3 regions of the Glycomyces sp. NPDC048151 genome follow, and region 3 is predicted to be linked to each of the others. Evidence: predicted binding sites of a transcription regulator. Region 3 holds the regulator's gene; each other region holds the start of a gene.

Region 1 (3,274 bases), on a different contig from region 3:
CCCGCGCGACCAGCGGTTAAACCAAGGGCCGGAAACGTGGCAGGGCCGCCGACGCGGAGTCGGCGGCCCTGCTGTCGCTCAGTGCTAGTGCGAGTGGCCGTGCCCGCCGTGGGAGTGCGAGTGGCCGTGACCGGCCTCCTCTTCCTCTTCCTCGGGCTTGTCCACGATCGTCACCTCGGTCGTCAGCAGCATGCCGACGATCGAACCGGCGTTGAGCAGCGCGTTGCGGGTGACCTTCACCGGGTCGAGGATGCCGGCCGCGACCAGGTCCTCGTACTCGCCGGTGGCGGCGTTCCAGCCCTCGCGCCAGCCCTTGCCCTGGACCGAGTTCACGATCACGTCGCCCGACTCGCCCGCGTTGACCGCGATGCGGCGCAGCGGCTCGGACAGCGCCTCCTCGACGATCTTGAGGCCCACGCGGGCCTCGGCGTCGTCGAGCTCGATCTTCTCGAGCACGGAGATCGCGTGCACCAGGGCCGCGCCGCCGCCGGCGACGATGCCCTCCTCGACCGCGGCCTTGGTCGCGTTGACCGCGTCCTCGATCCGGTGCTTGCGCTCCTTCAGCTCGACCTCGGTGGCCGCGCCGACCTGGATCACGGCCACGCCGCCCGAGAGCTTCGCGAGGCGCTCCTCGAGCTTCTCGCGGTCCCAGGACGACTCGGTCGTGGAGGCCTGCTGCTTGATCTGCGCGATGCGGGCGTCGACGGTCTCCTTCTCCCCGGCGCCGTCCACGATCGTGGTGGCGTCCTTGGAGACGGTGACGCGGCGGGCCCGGCCCAGGTGCGACAGGTCGGCGGCCTTGAGCTCGAGGCCCACCTCGGAGGAGATGACCTCGGCGCCCGTGAGGGCCGCGATGTCGCCCAGGATGGCCTTGCGGCGGTCGCCGAAGGCCGGGGCCTTGACGGCGCACACGCGCAGGGTGCCGCGCAGGGCGTTCACCGTCAGGGTCGCGAGGGCCTGGCCCTCGACGTCCTCGGCGATGATCAGCAGCGGCTTCGAGGTCTCGACGACCCGCTCCAGCACCGGCAGCAGCTCCTCGATGGAGCCGACCTTGGCGTTGGTGATGAGGATGTACGGGTCCTCGAAGACCGTCTGGCGCGAGTCCTGGTCGGTGATGAAGTTCGGCGAGATGAAGCCCTTGTCGAACTGCATGCCCTCGGTGACCTCGAGGACCGTCTCCAGGCTGGAGCCGTCCTCGACCGAGATGACGCCCTCGGCGCCGACCACGTCCATCGCCTTCGCGATGAGCTCGCCGATCTCCGGGTCCTGCGCCGAGACGGCCGCGACCTGCGCGATGTGCTCGTGCGAGTCGATCTGGATGGCCTGGGCCAGCAGCTCGTCGGACACGGCGTTCGCCGCGGCCTCGATGCCCCTGCGGATCGCGATCGGGTTCGCCCCGGCCGTGACGGCCTTGATGCCCGCGCGGCTCATCTTCTGCGCCAGCACCGTGGCGGTGGTGGTGCCGTCGCCCGCGACGTCGTTCGTCTTGGTCGCGACTTCCTTGACCAGCTGCGCGCCGAGGTTGGCGTACGGGTCGGCGAGCTCGATCTCCTTGGCGATCGTCACGCCGTCGTTGGTGATCAGCGGCGCGCCAAAGGAGCGCTGGAGGACCACGTTGCGGCCCTTCGGGCCCAGCGTGACCTTGACGGTGTCGGCGAGGTGGTCGATGCCGTGCAGCAGGTTGTGCCGCGCGTCCTCGGCGAAGTTGAGAATCTTCGGCATGGTTTCCCTTCCTAAGACACGAAAGGGCCCTTCAGGTGAAGGGCCCGATGCGTGCTAGTTCTCGACGACCGCGAGGACGTCGCGCGAGGACAGGACCAGGTACTCCTCGCCGTTGTACTTGACCTCGGTGCCGCCGTACTTGGAGTAGATGACCACGTCGCCGACCTTGACGTCGATCGGGAGGCGGTTGCCCTTGTCGTCGAAGGCGCCCGGGCCGACGGCCAGGACGGTGCCCTCCTGGGGCTTCTCCTTGGCGGTGTCCGGGATGACCAGACCGGAGGCGGTGGTGGTCTCGGCCTCGTTGGCCTGGACAACGATGCGGTCGCCCAGCGGCTTGATGGCAGCCTTGCTCACTTGGTTTCTCCAAACCTTCGTGTTCAATACGGATGTGCGCCACGACGGCGCGGGTCTCGTCGTCGCGGGTGCCGAGGCACCGGCCCGTGGCTGTTGGCACTCTCGCATCGAGAGTGCCAAGCCGATCATAGCGCTTAGCAATCTCGCCCTGCGAGTGCTAAGACGTAAGTTAGTTCGCCCAGGTGGGGACCGTCAACACCGGGTTCCGAAGGTCATACCATGAGGCACGTGGACACCAGCCTGCTCGCCGCCCTCAGGGCCCGCCCCGAGCTCCAGACCCAGGCCGCCGACGCCCTGCGCAGCGACGGCGACCGGGCGCCGCTGACGCTGCGGAAAGCGGGCGTGGAACCCGGTCTCGCGGCGGCGGCGCTCACGCTCGCCGATCTGCGGGAGAAGGCCCGGGGAAAGTTCGGCGAACGCGCGGCGAACCTGTACTTCACGCGGGCGGGACTGGAGCAGGCCACGCGGTGGGTCGTCGCAGAGCGGCGGGCGGCCCGGTTCGCGCGGCACGCCGGGGCGGTGACGGACCTGTGCTGCGGGCTCGGGACGGAGGCCCTGGCGTTCGCCGAGGCGGGCCTGCGCGTCGAGGCGGTGGACATGAGCGAGACGACGGCTGAGTACGCGCGGGCGAACGCCGAGGCTGCGGGCGTTCAGGTCGCGGTCGAGGTTGGCGACGCCCTGAAGACGCCTTTGGCCGAGTCGGCTTTCGCCGACCCTGCGCGGCGATCCGGCTCGACCAGGAACTTCAACCCGGCCGACTACTCCCCGCCGCTCGGCGCGCTCCTGAAGCACATGGCCGGGGCCCGGTACGCGGCCGTCAAGCTCGGACCGGGCATCGACCACGCGTGGATCCCCGAAGGGGCCGAAGCGGAGTGGGTCTCGGTCGACCGGGACGTGGTCGAGGCGTGCCTGTGGCTGGGCGAGGCGGCCGAGGTGACTCGTCGAGCGAGCCTGTGCAAGGCGGGCGAGTGGCACGAGCTGACCGGCAGCGGCGAGGAGAAAGCACCGGTCGGCGAAGTAGCGGCGTACCTCTACGAGCCGGACGGCGCGGTGATCCGGGCCGGTCTGGTGGCCGAACTGGCGGAGCAGTTGGAAGCCCACACCGCGAACGAGACGATCGCCTACCTCTACAGCGACCGGCTCATCGAGACCCCGTTCGCCAGGGCCTGGAAGGTCGAGGAGGTCTGGCCGCTGCACC
Region 2 (3,274 bases), on a different contig from region 3:
AAGCCGAGGTGCCAGCGGTCGTCCCCTGCCAGGTACGGGGTGATGAGGATGCCGAGGAACGCGCCGAGGTTGATGCCCATGTAGAACACGGAGAACCCGGCGTCGCGGCGCGCGTCGGTGTCGTCGTCGTAGAGCTTGCCGACCATCACCGAGATGTTCGGCTTCAAGAGGCCCGAGCCGGCCACGACCAGGAACAGGCCGAAGAACACCGTCGCCGGGTTCGAGACGGGGATGGCCATGGAGATGTGCCCGGCCATGATGATGATGCCGCCGATGAGGACGCCGCGCCGCGGCCCCAGGATCCGGTCGGCCAGCCACCCGCCGGGCAGCGCCGTCAGGTACACCAGGCCCGAGTACAGCGACGCGATCGGGACGGCCACGGTGTCGGAGAGCCCGAGGCCGTTCTGCGCGGTGTCGGCGACGAGGAACGTGAGCAGGATGCCCTGCAGGCCGTAGAAGCTGAACCGCTCCCACATCTCGGTCCCGAAAAGGACGGCCAGGCCGCGGGGATGCCCGAAGAAGGTCTTCTCGCGGCCGACGGGTCGCGTCTCGCGGTGGGACATCGGCGCTCCCAAAGTGGTCGGCTGACCGGCGCGACGTGCGCCGATACCTGCGTACGCTAGTGGCTCGCGCACCGCCAGGCAGGCGAACGCGCGAACGTGTCATCCCCGAACGGATGCGTTGCAGCCGTTTGTCTGATATGCGCCTTTCGCTGGTCTACGATCCGGCCTATGAGCGACGATCCATACTGGAACTCCGGCCAGGGCGAGCCCTCCGGCCGCTTCTCCGGCGGCGACCCCCTCGTGACCGACACCTTTGAAGGCTGGTGGCACGCCTCCATGGACGTCGTCCAGCGCTCCTGGCGCACCGTCGGACTCATCCTCCTCATCGGCGTCGTCCTGCCCCGCTGGATCCTCGGCGCCTACAACAACACCGTCCGCACCCCCGACATCGAAGTGACCGACACCGACTGGGGCACCATCGTCCGCGCGATGAGCCCCAGCGCCGCCGTCGCCGTCATCGGCGCGATCCTCACCCTCGCCGTCCTCTACGTCTCCGGCTCCGCCGCCCTCGCCGCCGTCCGCACCGCCGCCGCCGAAGCCGCAGGCGGGTTCCTCGCCCTCGGCGAGGCCTTCTCCTTCGGGTTCAAACGCGGCGGCAGGTTCTTCCTGTGGCTCCTGCTCGCCTGGCTCACCATCGCCGCCGGCCTCGTCCTGTGCGTCCTGCCCGGCCTGTGGGCGATCTTCGCGCTCAGCCTCATGGCCCCCGCCGCCGTCTTCGAAGCCCGCCGCAGCCCCTACGCCCGCTCCATCCAGCTCACGCACTCCGCGTTCTGGGCCGCCCTGGGCCGCATCTGCATCGTCGTCCTCGTCGCCTTCGCCGCCAACCTCGTCATCGGCCTCGTCGGCGTCCTCCTCGCCGGGATCTGGCACGGCCTCTTCGCGCCCTGGCTCGCCGCCGCCTTCACCATCCTCACCGAAGCGGTCATGGCCCTGCTCCTGCTCGTGCCCATGATCTGGATCCTCGCCGCGTCCCTGTGCACCTACGCCTGGCTGCGCGGCCGCGCCGAATCCGTCTCCGCCACCTCCCTCTCCGCCGAGGCCGCGGGCGTCGCCGTCGACCCGGCCGACCCCGGCGAGCCCGGACATCCCATGCCGAACGAGTAGCAAGACGCGGCGAGGCCCGGGCTCCGGCCCGGGCCTCTTGCTTTTCACCACGTGTTCCGCGCCCCGGATTGGCACTCTCAAGGCGAGAGTGCTATACCTGGAGCTGGCACTCGCACCTGGCGAGTGCTAACGCGATGAGGTGGTCGAGCCTGAACAGGTTCACCGTCGCGGGAATGCCGCCTCAGCGTCGACCACGAACGTTATCCGAAAGGAAGCCATCGACCATGGCGAAGATGATCGCATTCGACGAGGAGGCTCGCCGCGGGCTCGAACGAGGCATGAACACCCTCGCCGAAGCCGTCAAGGTGACCCTCGGCCCGAAGGGCCGCAACGTGGTGCTCGACAAGAAGTGGGGCGCCCCGACGATCACCAACGACGGTGTCTCCGTCGCCAAGGAGATCGAGCTCGAGGACCCGTACGAGCGCATCGGCGCCGAACTGGTCAAGGAAGTCGCCAAGAAGACCGACGACGTCGCCGGTGACGGCACCACCACCGCCACCGTCCTCGCCCAGGCCCTCGTCAAGGAAGGCCTCCGCGCGGTCGCCGCCGGCGCCAACCCGATCGCCATCAAGAAGGGCATCGAGAAGGCCGTCGCCGCCGTCGTCGAGCACCTCCAGTCCACCTCCACCGAGGTCGAGACCGAGGAGCAGATCGCCTCCACCGCCTCGATCTCCGCCGGTGACGTCACCGTCGGCGCCATCATCGCCGAGGCGATGGAGAAGGTCGGCAAGGAAGGCGTCATCACCGTCGAGGAGTCGAACACCTTCGGCCTCGACCTCGAGCTCACCGAGGGCATGCGCTTCGACAAGGGCTACCTGTCCGGTTACTTCGTGACCGACCAGGACCGCATGGAGGCCGTGCTCGAGGACCCGTACATCCTCGTCGCCAACCAGAAGATCTCCGCGGTCAAGGACCTCCTCCCGACCCTGGAGAAGGTCACCCAGACCGGCAAGCCGCTCCTCATCATCGCCGAGGACGTGGACGGCGAAGCCCTCCCGACCCTCGTCGTCAACAAGATCCGCGGCATCTTCAAGTCGGCCGCCGTCAAGGCCCCCGGCTTCGGCGACCGCCGCAAGGCCATGCTCGGCGACATCGCGATCCTCACCGGCGGCCAGGTCATCTCCGAGGAGATCGGCCTCAAGCTCGAGAACACCGACCTGTCCCTCCTCGGCCAGGCCCGCAAGGTCGTCATCACCAAGGACGACACCATCATCGTCGACGGCGGCGGCGAGGAAGACGCGATCCAGGGCCGGATCAACCAGATCCGCGCCGAGATCGACAACTCCGACTCCGACTACGACCGCGAGAAGCTGCAGGAGCGCCTCGCGCGCCTCGCCGGCGGCGTCGCCGTCATCAAGGTCGGCGCGGCCACCGAGGTCGAGCTCAAGGAGCGCAAGCACCGCGTCGAAGACGCCGTGCGCAACGCCAAGGCTGCCGTCGAAGAGGGCATCCTCGCCGGCGGCGGCACCGCGCTGGCCCAGGCCGGCGCGATCGCCTTCGACAAGATCGAGGCCGACGGCGACGAGGCGACCGGTGTCGAGATCGTGCGCCGCTCGCTCGGCGCCCCGCTGCGCGCCATCGCCGAGAACGCCGGCCTCGAAGGCGGC
Region 3 (3,274 bases):
GGGCTGCGTGCCTGCGGCGACCTCGACTTCGACCTGGTCGTCGAGGGTGTGGATGTTGAGCTTGGTGCCGAGCGCGGCCTGCGTCATGGGGACGCGGACGCGGCAGCGCAGGTCGGAGCCTTCGCGGGTGAAGACCTCGTGGGGCTTCTCGTGGACCTCGACGTAGAGGTCGCCGGCGGGCCCGCCGCCGGGGCCGACTTCGCCTTCGCCGGAGAGGCGGATGCGCATGCCGTCCTCGACGCCGGCGGGAACCTTCACGGTGATCCGGCGGCGCGAGCGCACGCGGCCTTCGCCGCCGCACTTGCGGCACGGGTCGGTGATGATGGTGCCGTAGCCGGAGCAGGCCGAGCACGGGCGCGCGGTACGCACCTGGCCGAGGATCGTACGCTGTACGACTTGGACCTCGCCGGAGCCGCTGCACGTGGAGCAGGTCTGCGGTTCGGCGTCGCCTTCGGTGCAGGAGCCGTTGCAGGAGTCGCAGAGGATCGCGGTGTCGACGGTGAGCGTCGACTCGGTGCCGAACGCGACTTCTTCGAGGTCGAGGTCCAGGCGCAGCAGCGCGTCGTTGCCAGGGCGGGTGCGCGAGCGCGGGCCGCGGCGGCCGAAGCCGCCCATGGAGCCGCCGAAGAAGGCGTCCATGATGTCCTCGAAGCCCATGAAGGGCGCGCCGCCGCCCGCTGCGCCGCCTCGGGCGAACGGGTCGCCGCCGGCGTCGACGATCGCGCGCTTCTGCGGGTCCATGAGGACCTCGAAGGCGGCGTTGATCTCCTGGAGGCGCTCTTGCGCGTCCGGTTCGTCGCTGACGTCGGGGTGGTACTTGCGCGCCAGCTTCCGGTACGCCTTCTTGAGTTCGTCGTCGGTGGCGTTCCGGTCGACGCCGAGAATGCCGTAGTAGTCCTTAGCCACGTGCGCTCTGTCCTGTCAGCGGTTCTGTTCCAAAATCTCGGACACGTACCGGGCGACGGCGCGGACGGCCGCGATCGTGCCCGGGTAGTCCATGCGGGTGGGTCCGAGGACGCCCATGTGGCCGACCACCGAACCCGGTCCGTATCCGGCGGTGACCACGGTGGTCTCGCGGAAGTCGTCGAGGTTGTTCTCGTCGCCGATGCGCACCGTCAGGAGCGCGTTGGAGTCGGCGCGGCCCAGCAGCTGCATGAGCACGACCTCCTCCTCGAGGGCTTCGAGGATGGGCCGCAGGGACCCGGCGAAGAAGTTCCCGGGGCGCGTCAGGTTCGCGGCGCCCGCGACGGCGACGCGCTCCTCGGTGCGCGCCACGACCGTGTCCAGGAGCACGCGCGCCAGCGCGGAGGCGGTGGCGTGCTGCTCGGGGCGGGCGAGCCCTGCGAGGTCGGCGATGATGCGCGGGGCGTCGGCGAGCGGTTTGCCCTGGAGCTGCTCGTTGACGAGGCGGCGCAGGTCGAGGACGTCGTCCTCGCTGAGTTCGGCGGGCATCTCGACGTAGCGCTGCTCGACGCGGCCGGTGTCGGTGATCATGACGACCATGAGCCGGGTGGGCGTGAGCGAGACGAGTTCGAGGTGGCGGACCGAGGAGCGGTTGAGGCTCGGGTACTGGACGACGGCGACCTGGTGGGTGAGCTGGGCGAGCAGGCGCACGGTGCGGGTGACGACGTCGTCGAGGTCGATGGCTTCGGAGAGGAAGCGGTGGACGGCGCGGCGCTCGGCGGCCGAGAGCGGTTTGATCTTGCCGAGGCGGTCGACGAAGAGGCGATAGCCCTTGGCGGTCGGGATGCGCCCGGCCGAGGTGTGGGGCTGCTGGATGTATCCGGCCTCTTCGAGGTAGGCCATGTCGTTTCGCACGGTGGCTGCGGAGACGCCGAGGGCGTGGCGCTGCGAGACGGCTTTGGAGCCGACGGGCTCCTGAGTGGCCACGTAGTCCTCGACGATGGCGCGCAGCACTTCGAGTTTGCGATCGTCCATCGCCGCCACGTCCCCTCCGTCGTTCGGTGTGCCCCGGACCGGACCCGGGTTCAGTCGGCCGGACTCAAGTCTGGCACTCCCGGTCCGGGAGTGCCAGTCTACGTGTGCGGTCAGGCGGAGGGGATGACGAGCGCGCCGTCGTCGCCGACGGTCACTCCGGCGTCCCCGAAGTCGTCGGCGAGTTCGTTGAAGTCGTCGAACGCGCCGTTGTCCTCGTCGGGCTGGGGGTAGCCGTCGCCGTCCATGCGGGTGGCGGTGACGTTGGCGGCGGTGAGGGTGCCGTCTTCGCGGATGGTGACGGTGAGCACGGCGGAGCGGCCGAGGGGGCCGTCGGTGGCGAAGAGGCCTTGGCCGCCGCCGAAGTTGCCGAGGGAGTGGACGATGAGCTTGCCGTTGTACCACTCGATGCCGCGCAGGACGTGCGGTCCGTGGCCGACGAAGATGTCGGCGCCGTTGTCGATGCAGGTGTGGACGAATTCGCGGGTGTTGCCGCGGTCTTCGCCGATGTAGTTCTCGACGCCTTCGGGGACGTGCCGGTGGTCGGTGCCTTCGGCGCCGACGTGGGCGGTGGCGACGACGATGTCGGCCTGTTCCTTGGCGGAGGCGACGAGCGCGGCGACGGCGTCGAGGTCGCGCAGGTCGGTGTAGAAGCTGTAGGGCGCGAAGCCGACGATGCCGACGGTGAGACCGCTCTCGGTCTCGACGAGGCAGACCTCGTCTTTGATGCCGCTGACCTGCATGCCTGCGGCTTCGGCGGCGTCCTGGGTCTCGGTGGCGCCGTCGGGTCCGGCGTCCCAGCCGTGGTTGTTGGCCTGGTTGAGGACGTCGAATCCGGCGTCGGCGAAGACCTGGGCGTATTCGCCGGGGAGGCGGAAGTAGGTGCACTCGCCGCCGCCGCACTTGTCGAACTCCTGGGTGGAGAGGGCGCCTTCGAGGTTGGCGATGACGACGTCGCCGTGGAGGAGGTCGGTGACGCCGCTGAAGAAGCTCGCGCCGTCGTCGGAGGCCATCTGGTTGGGGTAGGAGCCGGGCATGGTGTCGCCCACGTGCGTGATGGTGATCTCGCGGGGTTCGGGCGAGGGGGCCTCGGAGGTGGGCTCTTCGGCGGCCTGGCCGCCTTCGTCCTCGACGGGGGGCGGCTCTTCCTCGCCGCAGGCGGCGGCCGCGGCGAGTCCGGCGGCGGAGGCGGCGACGAGCAGGCCGCGGCGGCCGAGTGTGGGCGTTGCTGTGCGCATGGGTGCGGGCTCCGGGTGGTGTTCGTTATTGGGGGGTCCGTGCGCGGACGTCACCTGGGAGGTGCCGCGGCCTCTAGGGGGAGGCGCGCGGGGCGTCACGA

The links. Region 3 encodes HrcA, which represses chaperone genes, less so after heat shock. Its sites were predicted from a motif close to CTTAGCACTCNCNNNNNGNGAGTGCTAAG; they were not measured.
Positions count from the first base shown of each region.
Region 1: groES (co-chaperone GroES) is a predicted target of HrcA. The motif match lies at 2,210-2,238, and genes of this name have one in related genera.
Region 2: groL (chaperonin GroEL) is a predicted target of HrcA. The motif match lies at 1,735-1,763, and genes of this name have one in related genera.

Region 1 covers NZ_JBIDBB010000007.1:219,327-222,600, reverse strand. Annotated here, with positions in the region: gene groL (chaperonin GroEL) at 85-1,722, opposite strand; gene groES (co-chaperone GroES) at 1,777-2,076, opposite strand; gene ACGGCP_RS18495 (methyltransferase domain-containing protein) at 2,305-3,274, shown strand, end outside.
Region 2 covers NZ_JBIDBB010000007.1:13,147-16,420, forward strand. Annotated here, with positions in the region: gene ACGGCP_RS17500 (peptide MFS transporter) at 1-563, opposite strand, end outside; gene ACGGCP_RS17505 (hypothetical protein) at 732-1,667, shown strand; gene groL (chaperonin GroEL) at 1,892-3,274, shown strand, end outside.
Region 3 covers NZ_JBIDBB010000003.1:18,805-22,078, reverse strand. Annotated here, with positions in the region: gene dnaJ (molecular chaperone DnaJ) at 1-906, opposite strand, end outside; gene hrcA (heat-inducible transcriptional repressor HrcA) at 922-1,938, opposite strand; gene ACGGCP_RS06715 (CapA family protein) at 2,049-3,173, opposite strand.